DNA from 4 places in the Cryptosporangium sp. NPDC048952 genome. Region 2 is predicted to be linked to each of the others. Evidence: riboswitches for the same ligand, from Rfam matches in the RefSeq annotation. Region 2 holds a riboswitch; each other region holds the start of a gene.
The links. A riboswitch is a leader RNA that binds a small molecule or an ion and turns the genes downstream of it on or off. The one in region 2 is predicted to bind cobalamin.
Positions count from the first base shown of each region.

Region 1: linked by a shared signal. The riboswitch ahead of ACGFY5_RS06115 (putative cobaltochelatase) and the one ahead of cobN (cobaltochelatase subunit CobN) in region 2 are both predicted to bind cobalamin.
Region 3: linked by a shared signal. The riboswitch ahead of ACGFY5_RS07245 (ABC transporter substrate-binding protein) and the one ahead of cobN (cobaltochelatase subunit CobN) in region 2 are both predicted to bind cobalamin.
Region 4: linked by a shared signal. The riboswitch ahead of ACGFY5_RS11865 (CbtB-domain containing protein) and the one ahead of cobN (cobaltochelatase subunit CobN) in region 2 are both predicted to bind cobalamin.

Region 1 is NZ_JBICTY010000001.1:1,297,639-1,301,029, forward strand. It holds gene ACGFY5_RS06100 (histidine kinase) at 1-121, shown strand, start outside; gene ACGFY5_RS06105 (response regulator) at 118-870, shown strand; gene ACGFY5_RS06110 (phosphoribosyltransferase) at 912-1,580, shown strand; cobalamin riboswitch at 1,697-1,823, shown strand; gene ACGFY5_RS06115 (putative cobaltochelatase) at 1,920-3,391, shown strand, end outside.
Region 2 is NZ_JBICTY010000001.1:749,993-753,383, reverse strand. It holds gene cobN (cobaltochelatase subunit CobN) at 1-2,126, opposite strand, end outside; cobalamin riboswitch at 2,180-2,304, opposite strand; gene ACGFY5_RS03465 (precorrin-3B synthase) at 2,405-3,391, shown strand, end outside.
Region 3 is NZ_JBICTY010000001.1:1,527,597-1,530,987, forward strand. It holds gene ACGFY5_RS07235 (ABC transporter ATP-binding protein) at 1-115, opposite strand, end outside; gene ACGFY5_RS07240 (FecCD family ABC transporter permease) at 112-1,110, opposite strand; gene ACGFY5_RS07245 (ABC transporter substrate-binding protein) at 1,116-2,105, opposite strand; cobalamin riboswitch at 2,162-2,342, opposite strand; gene ACGFY5_RS07250 (heme-binding protein) at 2,427-2,852, shown strand; gene ACGFY5_RS07255 (SGNH/GDSL hydrolase family protein) at 2,867-3,391, opposite strand, start outside.
Region 4 is NZ_JBICTY010000002.1:787,277-790,667, reverse strand. It holds gene ACGFY5_RS11885 (bifunctional 5,10-methylenetetrahydrofolate dehydrogenase/5,10-methenyltetrahydrofolate cyclohydrolase) at 1-354, shown strand, start outside; gene ACGFY5_RS11880 (STAS domain-containing protein) at 351-689, opposite strand; gene ACGFY5_RS11875 (helix-turn-helix domain-containing protein) at 849-1,559, shown strand; gene cobF (precorrin-6A synthase (deacetylating)) at 1,569-2,330, shown strand; adenosylcobalamin (AdoCbl) riboswitch at 2,375-2,468, shown strand; gene ACGFY5_RS11865 (CbtB-domain containing protein) at 2,515-2,721, shown strand; gene ACGFY5_RS11860 (CbtA family protein) at 2,721-3,391, shown strand, end outside.

The DNA.
Region 1 (3,391 bases), 550 kb from region 2:
CGGGGTCGGCACCCGCTCGATGCGCGAGCGCGCCGAAGAGCAGGGCGGCACGCTGTGCGTCGAGCCGACGGCCGCCGGCGGAACCCGCGTCGCGGCTGGCCTGCCGCTAGGCGTCGCATGACGCCTCCCACCCACGGCGCCCCCCACGCCCCGGGCCCCGCCGGCGGTGGCCCCGGTGGCTCCGGCGGCTCCGGTGGCTCCGGCGGCCCCGGCGGCCCCGGCGGCGGTGTGAGGATTCGGGTTGGGGTGGTGGATGACCATCCGGTGTTCCGACTCGGGATGGCGGCGCTGCTGAGCAGCCTCGACGGGGTCGAGGTCGTGGCGCAGGCGGCTTCGCGGGCCGAGGCGCTCGCGGTGATCGGACCGGGTGTCGACGTCGTCGTCATGGACCTGCACCTGGGCGACGACTCCGGCGTCGAGACCACCCGGGAACTGCTCCGGCGGCTACCCGACCTGAGGATCCTGGTCGTCACGATGCTCGAGGACGACGAGTCGGTGGTGGCCTCGGTGCGCGCGGGAGCCCGCGGCTACCTGCTGAAGGGCGCGACCCCCACCGAGGTCGAACGGGCCGTGCGAGCGGTCGCGAACGGCGAGGTGATCCTCGGCCCACAGGTCGCCGCTCAGGCCATCAGCTACCTGTCCGGCGCCCGCACCACCGGCCCGGTGTCGTTCCCCGAACTCACCGACCGCGAACGCGAGGTGCTCGACCTCGTGGCCCGGGGCTACGACAACACCACGATCTCCCGCCGTCTCGTCCTGAGCCCGAAGACCGTGCGCAACCACGTCGCGAACGTGTTGACGAAACTCGGGGTACCGAGCCGCGCAGAAGCGCTGCTCCTGGCCCGCGAACGTGGTCTCGGAGGCGTGTGACGCCGGTTATCGGGGTAACCCGCGGTAACCGGAGGTGCGACATGTCGGACTACTTCGCTGACCGGGCGGAGGCGGGCCGTGCGCTGGCGGTCGCCGTCGCCGAACACCTGAAGGAGCACGAGGTGCCCCTCGTGCTGGGGCTGCCGCGCGGTGGCGTCCCGATCGCGCGGACCGTGGCCGCCGCGGTCCACGGCGAGCTGGACGTCGTCGTCTCGCGCAAGATCGGGGTGCCGTGGCACCGCGAGCTCGGCGTCGGCGCCGTGACCGTCGACGGCCCCGCGCTGTTCGACGAGGGACTGCTCGGCCAGGTGGGCCTCACGTTGCAGGAACTCCAGCCTGACGTCGAGCGGGAACGAGCCGAGGCGGTGCGACGCACCGAGCGGTACCGGGGCGGTCGACCGGCGCCGGTGGTGGAGGGGCGCACGGTGGTCGTGGTGGACGACGGGCTCGCGACCGGTGCCACCGCACGGGCCGCGCTGCGGTCGTTGCGGGCGCTGCGGCCCGCGCACCTGGTGTTCGCGGCGCCGGTGTGCGCACCGCAGGCCGTGATCATCCTCGGCGTCGAGGCGGACGCCGTGGTGTGCGTGAGCGCGCCGCCGGAGTTCCGCGCGGTCGGGTACCACTACCGGGACTTTCCGCAGCTCACCGACGAAGAGGTGGAAGCGGAGCTGACCGCGGCCCGCCGTGACTCGGCCGCGTTGCGCCTTTGAGGCTGCTCACTGTCGCGCCGTGAGCGAGGAAGCGCGGGCGCCCGGACGGCGGTGACGCACGTCTCGCACCTTTGACGATGGGGACGTGGTGAGTCACAGTTACGGCGAGCGGAGGGCAGGAAGACCGGTGAGAATCCGGCGCGGTCCCGCCACTGTCACCGGGGAGCCGACCTCACTCAATGGTCACGGCCGGTAACGGCTGGAAGGCCGAGGACACGCTTCGATCCGGGAGCCAGGACACTGCGTCCGCTCCCTGCGAGCCTGCTCGCAGGCCATCGCACACGCGGGCGTGGACACCCGCGGGAAGGATCCTGGCATGCCCTCGTGCGTGATCGGCGGGTGACTCCGCCGTACCCGTTCTCCGCGGTCGTCGGTCTGGACGACCTCCGTTTGGCGTTGACGCTCAACGCCGTTTCGCCTGCTATCGGTGGTGTGCTCGCCCGGGGCGAGAAGGGCACTGCGAAGTCGACGGTCGTCCGGGCGCTGCACGCCCTGCTCCCACCCATCACGGTGGTGACCGGCTGCCGCTTCGCCTGCGACCCGGCCGCCCCCGACCCCCAATGCCCCGACGGCCCGCATCTCCCGGCGCCCGCAGGCCCGGATGGCGTCGGCGCCTCGGCTGGAGGCGTGGCCGCCGAAACGCGCCCCGCGCGGTTGGTGGAGTTGCCGGTGGGGGCCACCGAGGATCGGCTGGTGGGGGCGCTCGATCTGGAGCGGGCGCTCACCGAGGGGGTGCGGGCGTACCAGCCCGGGTTGCTCGCGGCCGCGCACCGGGGCGTCCTGTACGTGGACGAGGTCAACCTGCTCGCCGACCACCTGGTCGACACGCTCCTCGACGCCGCCGGCATGGGCCGCGCGTACGTCGAGCGTGACGGCGTCTCGGTGCGGCACGCGGCGCGGTTCCTGCTCGTCGGCACCATGAACCCGGAGGAAGGCGAGCTGCGTCCGCAGTTGCTCGACCGCTTCGGTCTGACGGTGGAGGTCACGGCGAGCCGCCGGCCCGCCGAACGGGCCGAGGTCGTGCGGCGGCGGCTGGCCTACGAGGCCGACCCCGAAGGCTTCGCAGCCCGCTGGGCCGACGCCGACGCCGAGCTCGCCGAACGCATCGTCGAGGCGCGCGCCCGTCTGGCTGACGTCACTCTGAGCGATGCCGCCCTGCGCCGGATCACGGCCGTGTGCGCCGCGTTCGACGTGGACGGGCTCCGGGCCGACCTCGTCACCGCGCGGACGGCCGTCACGCTGGCGGCGTGGAATGGGCGGGACCACGTCACGGACGACGACATCCGGCGCGCCGCCGAACTCGCGTTGCCGCACCGGCGCCGCCGTAACCCGTTCGACGCACCCGGCCTGGACCAGGACCAGCTCGACAAAGCCCTCCAGGAAGCCGCCGACGACGACCCCGACGACGACCCGGACGGTCCCAACGGTCCCGACGACGGTCCCAACGGTCCCGACGACGGCCCCAACAGCCCCAACGGCCCCAACGGCCCCGACGGCCCCGACGACGGCACCACCGAGAGCAACACGAGCGACGGCGCCCCCGACAGCAGCACGGACAGCGGCCCCGATCGCCGCCCACCCGACACGAGCGAACCGCTCGACGGCGCGAGCCCCGCAACCGACCGCGGCCGAGCCGACGAAACCGCAGACGACAACCGGCCACGCCTCCCCAGCCCCGCACCCGAACGACCAGCGGTAAAAGCCACCGACCCCTACCGCACCAAACTCCTCACCGTTCCCGGCGTAGGCCGATCCCAGTCCGACGCCACGGGCCGCCGCTCCCTCGCCGAGTCGCGCCGCGGCCGAGTCGT
Region 2 (3,391 bases):
TCGTCGAACTCGGCGTCGTGGGGCCGGTCGTCCAGACCCAGGTCGTGATCGAGGCGCGCGGCCTGGATCAGCGTCCAGATCTGCGCGCGGATCGCGGGCAACTTCGCAGGATCGAGCGCGGCGATGTTCGCGTGCTCGTCGAGCAGCTGCTCGAGCCGCGCGATGTCGCCGTACGAGTCGGCGCGGGCCATCGGGGGCACGAGGTGGTCGACCAGCGTGGCGTGCGTGCGCCGCTTGGCCTGCGTTCCCTCGCCCGGGTCGTTGACCAGGAACGGGTAGATGAGCGGCAGGTCACCGAGGGCGGCGTCGGAACCGTCGGCGGCCGACATCCCGACGGTCTTGCCCGGCAACCACTCGAGGTTGCCGTGTTTGCCCAGGTGGACGACCGCGTCGGCTCCGAACTGGGACGCGAGCCAGCGATACGCGGCCAGGTAGTGGTGGCTCGGCGGAAGGTCCGGGTCGTGATAGATCGCGACCGGGTTCTCGCCGAACCCCCGCGGCGGCTGGATCATCACGACGACGTTCTCGCCCCGGAGCGCGGCCAGGACGATGTCTCCGTCGTGGACGTAGAGCTCGCCGGGGGGCGGGCCCCAGTGGCGCTCCATTTTCTCGCGGAGAGCTTCGTCGAGGGAATCGAAGTACTTTTTGTATTCGGCCGCCGGAATCCGCACCGGGTTCGCGGCGAGCTGCTCCTCGGTGAGCCAGGCGGTGTCGTGGCCGCCGGCCTTGATCAGCGCGTGGATGAGCGCGTCGCCGTCCTGCGCTTCGACGCCCGGGAGATCGCCGATCTCGTAGCCGGCGTCCTTGAGCGCTTGGAGGAGCTTCACCGCGGACTTCGGGGTGTCGAGGCCCACCGCGTTGCCGACGCGGGCGTGCTTGGTGGGGTAGGCGCTGAGCATGAGCGCGATTTTCTTGTTCTCGGGCGCGATGTGCCGGAGCACGCCGTGCTTGACCGCGATGCCGGCCACGCGCGCGGCCCGTTCCGGGTCGGCGACGTAGACGGTGAGGCCGTCGGCGTCGATCTCCTTGAACGAGAACGGGACCGTGATGATCCGGCCGTCGAACTCCGGGATCGCGACCTGGGTCGCATTGTCCAGTGGGGAGAGCCCGTCGTCGCTGGCGTCCCAGGTGGCGCGGCTGCTGGTGAGGCACAGGCCCTGCAGGATCGGGACGTCGAGGGCGGCGAGTGCGCCCACGTCCCAGGCGTCGTCGTCGCCGCCGGCGCTGACCGTGGCGGGCTTCGTTCCGCCTGCGGCGAGCACGGTGACGACGAGAGCGTCGGCCTTCTTCAGCGTGGCGAGGAGCTCGTCGGGCGCAGTCCGGAGGCTCGCGCAGAAGACGGGGAGCGCTTGCCCGCCGGCGTTCTCGATCGCGTCGCAGAGGGAGTGGACAAACGACGTGTTCCCGGCGATGTGGTGCGCGCGGTAGTACAGCACCGCGACGGTCGGCCGCGGCGCAGCCGGCGCTTCTGCCGCGGCGCCTTCTGCCGCGGCGCCTTCTGCCGCGGCGCCTTCGGTGGCGGCGCCTTCGGTGGCGGCGCCTTCGGTGGCGGGCGCTTCTGCCGCGGCGCCTTCGGCGGCGGGCGCAGCGGCGGCGGCCGCGGCGGCACTGGGCGCGGCGGCGCTGGGCGCTTTGGTGGTGGGCGCGGTGGTGGGCGCTTTGGTGGTGGGTGCTTTGGTGATTGTTCCGGTGGCGCTCGGGGTGCGGTCGAGGGTGCCCCAGGTGGGCATTTCGGTGGCGGGCTCGAACCCGAGGCCGGTGAGGAGAACGGTGTCGCTGAGGAAGTTGTGCAGCTGCGTGAGGTTCTCGGAGCCGCCCTGCGCGAGGTACCCGTGCGCTTCGGCGGCGACCCCCGCCGGCACCGTCGAGAGCTGCATCAGGTCCGCGTCCGGCGCGATCTCCCCACCGAGCACGATCACCGGCAACGACCCGGCCAGGAGCGCGTCGAGCCCCTCCTCCCAGAACCGGCGCCCACCGAGAATCCGGACGACGACCAGGTCGACCCCGTCGGTCAGCCCCGGCAAGTCGTCGACGGAAACACGCGCCGGGTTCGCGAGCCGATAGTCAGCGCCGCTCGCCCGCGCCGAGAGCAGGTCCGTGTCCGACGTCGAGAGCAGCAGAATCACGCAGGGCGTCCTCACTCGGGGTCCGCGCCCCGGGTCGTGGTCAGCGGCGTCTGGAGTCTCCTGGCTCCCGGATCGGCGCTCCCCCGCAGCCTTCCCGCTTCGCAGCAGTGGCTTTCGAGTGCGAGATCGCTCCCCGGTAACAGTGGCGGGACCGCGCCGGATTCACACCGGCTTCCTCCACCTGACACCGCTCATGGCCTTTCAACACTGGTGATCAGGGTCCCAATCGTCAAGTGGGCCCAATGGGGATCACCGGAGCGACACGTAGCATCCGGACTATGCCCACCGCCGTGCCCTTCCGCCAGGCTGCAGACAGCTGCCCAGGCGCGTTGCAGGTGCACGAGGCTGCGGACGGTGGCCTGGCGCGGGTGCGGATCCCCGGTGGTGTGGTGAGCCTCACCCAGTGGAACGTGTTGCGGTCGTTCGCCCCGTTGGAGCTCACGTCGCGGGGGAATCTGCAGATCAGGGGCGTGACGGATTCGTCCGCGCTCGCTGATCGGCTGGCTGACGTCGGACTGCTTCCCTCGGCCACGCACGAACGGGTCCGGAACATCGTCGCGTCGCCCCTCGGCGGTGTTTTCGGGGTTGTTGACGCGCTCGATCGTGCGCTGTGTGGTTCGTTGGAGTTGGCCGAGCTGCCCGGACGGTTCCTGTTCGCGATCGACACCGATCGGGACGTGATTTCGCTGGGTGCCGACGTGACCGTTCTGCTCGGCTCGGACACCGTCCCGGTGCTGTTGGCTGGCGTCGACAGCGGTCTGCGGGTTCGTCCTGACCAGGCCGTTCCGGCCTTGATCGCCGCTGCGCGGTGCTTTCTCGCCGAGCGCGCGGCTCAGGCCTCCAAGGCCTGGCGTCTTTCCGAGCTCGACGACGCGGTGCCGCGCGTCGCGAGCCGAATGCACGAGTCCTTGGCGTGCGCCCGCATCGAACCGTCGGCCCCCGAGTCCCCGAGCCCTCCCGCGTCCACCCCCCTGGGTGTCGTCGCCGTGGCCCCGCACCCGGCGGGCGCGGGAGCGCCGCACGCTGATGGCGCGGGAGCGCCGCACGCTGATGGCGCGGGAGCGCCGCACGCTGATGGCGCGGGAGCGCCGCACGCTGACGACGCGGGAGCGCCGCACGCGGGAGCGCGGGACGTGGGGGTGGCGGTGGGGGTGCCGCTGGGACGGTTGAGTGGGGCGCAGATGGATGTGATTGCCGCGGTGGCTCGGGAGGAGATCATCGTCACTCCGTGGCGGGGTGTGGTGCTGCCGCGAGCGGACCCGATG
Region 3 (3,391 bases), 780 kb from region 2:
ACCCGTTCGGGCCGAGCAACCCCACAGTGGTCCCCGGCGGAGCGTCCAGGTCGACGTCGTCGACGATCAGCCGCCCCGCAGCCGACCAACTCACGCCCTGCGCGCGCAGGCTCATCGAGCCCTCCGCCCCAGGATGATCGCGAACGCCGGAACACCGATCAGCGCGGTCACGACGCCGACCGGAATCTCCTGCGGCTCCAGCAGCGTCCGCCCCAGCGTGTCGACCCAGACCAGGAAGATCGCACCGACCAGCGCCGAGGTCGGCAACAACCGCCGGTGCGTCGGCCCGACCAGCGCCCGGGCCGCGTGCGGCAGCACCAGCCCCACGAAACCGATCGCGCCTGCGGCGCTCACCAGCACCGCCGTCAGCAGAGCGGTGACCCCCAGCAACACTGCTCTCACCACACCGGTGGGGACGCCCAGCGTCGCGGCGGCGTCCGCACCGAACGCGAACGCGTCCAGGGACAGGGCCAGCCCGGCGCAGACGATCAGTCCCACCGCGAGCACGGCGGCGCACAGCGCCACGTCACCCCAGCCCGCACCGCTCAGCGAACCGAGCAGCCAGAACAGGACGCCACGGGTCTGCCGGGCGTCCGCGGAGGAGATCACGACGAACGACGTCACGGCCGCGAACAGCTGGGTTCCGGCGACGCCGGCGAGGATCAGCCGGTCGGTGGTGCCACCGGCGACCCGCGCGAGCGCCAGCACCAGCGCGAACGCCACGACCGCGCCGGTGAACGCACCGAGGCCGAGCCCGACGCTCCCGGCGCCGACGCCCAGCACGAGGACCAGCACCGCACCGGTCGACGCCCCCGACGAGATGCCGAGCACGTACGGATCGGCGAGCGGATTACGCAGCAGCGCCTGGAGCACCGCGCCGCAGACGGCGAGCCCGGCACCGCACACCGCGGCCAGCAGCGTGCGGGGCAGGCGTAGGTCCCAGACGATCGCGTCCCGGATCGTCGAGAGCCCGGACCCCGGCCCACCGACGTGTTCGGCGATCACCGCGGACACGTCGTGCACCGACAGGTCCGCCGGGCCGATCGTGATCGCCACGGCGATCGACACGATCAGCACGCCCACCCCGGCGACACCCCGAGCCCAGAACACCTACTTCATGCTCCGTACCCCAGTGAAGTCAGTCCCGCCGACACTTTCTCCACGGCCTGCACCGTGCGGACACCGGGATCCATGTCGGAACCGCTCAGCACGATGTACCGCTTGTTCTTCACCGCGGTGAGTTTGCTCGCGACCGGGTCGGACTCCAGGAACTTCACCTTCGCAGCGGCGCTGTCACCGTCGTCACCGCGGGTGAGGTCGGCCAGCACGAGCACGTCCGGATCGCGGTCGAGAATGCTTTCCCAGCCGGTCTCCGGCCAGAGCTGCTTGCTGTCGGCGAACGCGTTCTTCGCGCCGACCGCGTCGGTGACCAGGCCCGGTGTGCCGCAGCACCCGGCGATGTACGGCGTCTTCGTGCTGGAGTACCACCACGCCAGCGTGACGTCCTTCGCGTCGAGGCCGCCGGTCGCGGCGGCCATCCGCTGCCGTAGCGACGTGTTCAGGTCCGCGCCGCGGTCCTGCACGTCGAACAGGATGGAGAGGTCGCCGATCTCGCGGTAGAGATCGTCGATCGTCAGCGCGCGGGTCTGGGTGGCGTCCTGCCCGGTGCATTCGCTCGACGACAGGTACGTCGGGATCTTCACCTGGTCGAACTTCGCGCGGTCGGCGACGCCTTCGGCCGTGTAGGTGTACGCGAACGTCGTGTAGACGAAGTCCGGTTCCTCTTCGAGCAGCCGCTCGAACGACGGGAAGTCCTTGGAGATCCGCGGCACCTTCTCGTTGGCGGCCGCGAAGGCGGGCAGCACCGGGTCGCTCCACGAGGCCGTACCGGCCATCCGGTCCTCCAGGCCGAGCGAGAGCAACAGTTCGGACGCCGGTTGGCTGATCGAGACCGCCTTGTCGATCGGCCGGTCGATGGTCACCGTGCGTCCGCAGTTCTCGACGCTGATCGGGTAGTCGCCGTCGGGCGCCGTGGACTCGGCGTCCTGACCGCCGCAGGCCGCGAGGAGCAACAGGCTCGCGGCGAGCCCATGACGTAACCGCATGAGGTACCTCGTAGATCGCGGACCCGATCGCGAGGCCCGTAGCCGATCCGCCGCCCGAGTGGACGTCGGTCGCCAGCAGGTCTTCGGACTCGGGTTCGTCCGACCGCGGCGCCTTCCCAGGCGGGAAGCCCAGTGGCCAGTACCACGGCCGTCCCCCTCACCGCTGCGCGTCAGCCCCGGATTCGCACCGGGTTCCCTGACCCACCTCGTGGGTTGACTGGCTTCCCGACGGTAACACGCACGTCTTCAACGATTCTGTTGACGAAATGCAGGGCGCTTCGAAACGATGGCACCGAGCCGAACGAGGACGGGAGCCCCCGCATGTCCTATGTCCGCAACAAGCCGAGCATCTCCAGCGAAGCGGCAGCCGTGTTGATCGCCGCCGCACGCGCGAAAGCCGACGAGTTGGGCGTCGCGATGTCGATCGCGGTGGTCGACGAGAGCGGGGACCTCAAGGCATTCGACCGCATGGACGGTTCGGTGCACGTCTCCATCCAGCTCGCCCAGGACAAGGCGTTCACCGCGATCGGGTTCGGGCTGAGCTCGGACGGGTGGTACGACTTCATCAAGGACGACGGCCCACTGGCCCTGGGGGCGCCGGCCGCGATCGACCGGCTCGTGACGTTCGGTGGTGGCTATCCCGTGGTTCTCGACGGGGCGATCGTCGGTGGCATCGGGGTCAGCGGCGGCCACTACTCGCAGGACATGACGGTCGCCCAAGCCGGCCTCGCCGCCCTGGGTGACTGACCCCGAACTAGGCGTCAGATGGAGCCGGTGGCGCGGGCGGCGGCCCGCGCCGCCGCTGCCCGTACGGACGGCGCGAGCGCCTCGGCGATGCGGGCATAACCCGCACTGGAGGGGTGAAAACGGTCGGCGCTGAACAGCGACACGTCGGTGGCGAACCCGGCGGAAGTGTCCAGTGCGTGCGCGGCGATCACCGCGCCCGCCGCCTCGGCCGCCCGGATCTGCGCCTCCTGCAGCGCCAGGCTCGCGGCGCGCACCGTCGGACGCATCGGCACCGGCACCCACGGCACGACGCTCAGGTCGGGCGCCGGCGCCACGACGACCTCGGCGCCTGATTCGCGTAGCGCCCCGACCGCCGCCCCGAGCCGGGCGGCGGCTTGCTGCGGCGGCACCAGGCCCGTTAGGTCGTTCGCACCGATGACGACCAGTGCCAGATCCGGCTTCCACGCCACAGTGCGCTGCACCTGCGCGGCCAGGTCCTGGCTACGGGCCCCCGGCACGGCAAAGACACGGACGTCCGTCGGGTGGCCGTCCTCGATCAG
Region 4 (3,391 bases), on a different contig from region 2:
ACGCTCGGGCGTCCGCTGGCGATGCTGCTGTCGCAGAAGCGCCCGACGGCCAACGCCGCGGTCACCGTCGTGCACACCGGTGTCCCGGACTGGGAGCGGTACACGCGCCGCGCGGAGATCCTCGTCGCCGCGGCGGGCGTGCCCGGCATCATTCAGCCGGAGCACGTCCGTCCCGGTGCTGTCGTCATCGGTGCGGGGGTGCGGTACGAGGGGCGTCGGCTGCTGCCCGACGTCGACGAGTCGTGTGCCGAGGTGGCGTCGGCGATCACCCCCCGCGTGGGTGGCGTCGGCCCGACGACGGTCGCGATGCTGTTCCGCAACGCGGTCGCCGCCGCCGAGAGCGCCAACCCTTAACCGACCGGCGGGCGCCGCATTTCGGGCAGGGTGTCGTTCAGACCCGTCGCGGTCAGGATGCGGCGCAGGGCGTCGGAGGGGTTCATCAGGCCGAGGTCCCGGCCGGACGCGGCGAGCGCCGCGTGCGCGCGGAGCAGCGCGCTCAGCCCTCGGGCGTCGATGAAGCGCAGGGTGGAGCAGTCGAGCACGACCGGGCCGTCGGCCGGTGGCAGCAGCGAGTCGATCGCGCTGAGCAGCAGCGGCCCGGTCTGCATGTCCAGGTCGCCGTTCAGTTCCAGGCGGACGGCGAACTCGTCGTGGTGCACGGCGACGGAGAGGGGGCAGACGTCAGGCATCGAGAGACCTCCGGTCAGGTCTGCCGTGGGGCAGATGTGCGTGACCGGGCTCTCGGCCGAACCCGCTGTGCAGTGTAATCCGTCCTCCGGCGTACTGCAGCTGTCTCCACCTCCCGCGGTAGTCAGCTCCGCTGTGCGAGGTGGCGCCAGACTCGATGCATGGCCGGCCTGGTTGCGCGGCATCGGACAATCGGGGTCGTGATGGAGTCGGGTGCCGGCGGTCGCAGCGTCGTCGACGGCGCGTTCCGGGTGCTGCGCGCCTTACCGCTGGCCGGGCAGGTCGCGCAGGTGACCCGGGTCGCGGAGCTGACCGGGCTGCCGCGCCCGACCGTCCACCGGATGCTGGGCCAGTTGCGCGCCGCGGGGGCCGTCGACTGGTGCGACGGTCACTGGACGCTCTCGGCCGACCTGCTCGGGCTCGCGCAGCGCGTCGAACCGGTCCCCGGGCTGCGGACGTCCGCGACGAGCGTCATCCAGGGACTCCGGGAGCAGACCGGTGCCGCGGTGTCGCTGGTGGTCGCGGGCGGGGAGTCGTTCGTCGCGCTGGAAATGGTGCCCGGGCGCGACCCGCTGCCGATCGATGCCCGGGCGGGGTCGGAGATGCCCGGATCGACGGCTGCCGGTGTCGTACTCGGCGGGCACTCGTCCGCGCGGCGCCGGCCGTTCGGTGCTGCGGTCGACGACGAGGACGTGATGCCGGGCCTGACGTGTTACGCGGTGCCGGTACGCCTCCCCGCCGGCGGGCGGGCGGCACTGCAGATCGCCACCCCCGCCGGGCGCTCGGCGGAACGGTCGGCGGCTGCGGTCCACCGCGCCGCGATCGTGTTGGAACGCCGGGTCGCGAGCGCCCACCAGGGGCGCGACACCTAGTCTGCGGTGGTGCGACACATTCGGGTCATCGGTATCGGGGCGGGCGACCCAGGCCTGCTCACCGTCGAAGCGGTCGATGCGCTGCGTAGCGTCGATGTGTTCCTTGTTCTGGACAAGGGAGAGACGACCGCGGAGCTCACCGACGCCCGGCAGGCGATCCTGGAGCGGTTCCTCGGAACCGACGGCTACCGGGTCGTGACGATCGCCGACCCGCCGCGGGACCGGACCGCCGACGACTACGCGGGGGCCGTGGAGGCCTGGCGGGATGCGCGGTCGGCAGCGGTGGAGCACGCGCTGCGCGTCGAAGTGCCCGAGAAGGGCACCGCGGGCATCCTGGTCTGGGGTGACCCGGCGCTCTACGACGGCACGATCCGCATGCTCGACACGATCGTGGGACGCGCGCAGGTGGCGTGTGCGTACGACGTGCTGCCGGGCATCAGCAGTGTGCAGGTGCTCGCCGCGCGGCACCGCATCACGCTGACGCGCACTGCCGGTGCGGTGGTGGTCACGACCGGTCGGCGGGTGGCGAACGGCCACCACGACAACGATCTGGACCTGGTCGTGATGCTGGACGCGAGCCTGGCGTTCCGCCGGTTCACCGGTGAGGACGCGTCGTTGTTCTGGGGGGCTTACCTGGGTGGGGCGGACGAGGTGCTGATCGCTGGGCCGCTGGACGAGGTCGCGGATCGGGTTGCCACTACGCGCGCCGAGCTACGGGCACAAAAGGGGTGGATCATGGACACCTACCTCATCCGACGCAGGGAGCGCTAACTCACGTTGACCGGGAGCCTTTCGCGGGCCTACGGTGCCTGGAGCGTGGCGGCGCGAGGAAGCTGGTGGAAGTCCAGCACGGTCGCGCCACTGTGAGCCGGCCTCCGGGTCGGTGAGTCAGATACTGGTGCCGTCACGAGGCCCGTTCGAACAGGGGACGCACGATCCCCAGAGGAGGCTCGACGTGACCAGTCCGTCTGCTGTTGCGACACCGGTAGTGATCTCCGGCTCACGGGGTGCTGTCTACCTCGGTGCTGCCGTGCTGCTGGCGCTGCTCGCCTACTACTTCATCGGTGTCGATCAGGGCGCCACGTCGGTGTTCGGCAACGACGCGCACGTCCACGAGTACATCCACGACGCGCGTCACTTCCTCGGCTTCCCCTGCCACTGATGGAACTGAAGCTCTTACTCCGCGGCGCACTCGCCGGCGGAGTCGGCGGCCTGCTGGCGTTCGTGTTCGCGCGCATCTTCGCCGAGCCGCAGATCCAGCAGGCGATCGACTACGAGGAGGGCCGGGGCGCTGCCCAGGAGGCCCTCGACCGGGCGGCGGGGATCCCGATCCCGGCTGCCGAGTCCGAAGTGTTCAGCCGCACGGTGCAGGCGAACATCGGTATCGGCACCGGTCTGGTCGTGTTCGGCATCGCGATGGGTCTTCTGGCCACCGTGATCTACATGATCTGCCTGGGGCGGGTCGGGGCCGTGCGGCCACGGGTGCTGGCGTTGCTGGTCGCCGGTGGCGCGTTCGTCGGGCTGTTCCTGGTGCCCTGGCTGAAGTACCCGGCCAACCCGCCCGCCGTCGGTGACGACGACACGATCTCCACCCGGGGTGGGCTGTACCTCGCGATGGTGCTGGCGTCGCTCGTGCTGCTCGGTGCTGCGGTGTGGCTGGGGCAGCGTCTGGCGGCGCGGTTCGGCAACTGGAACGCGGCACTGCTGGCCGGTGGCGCGTACGTCGTCGCGGTCGGCATCGTGATGCTGCTGCTTCCGACGATCGCCGAGATGCCGGAGCCGTTGCGTGACCCGAGCGGTCGGATCGTCTACGAGGGCTTCCCCGCGGACGT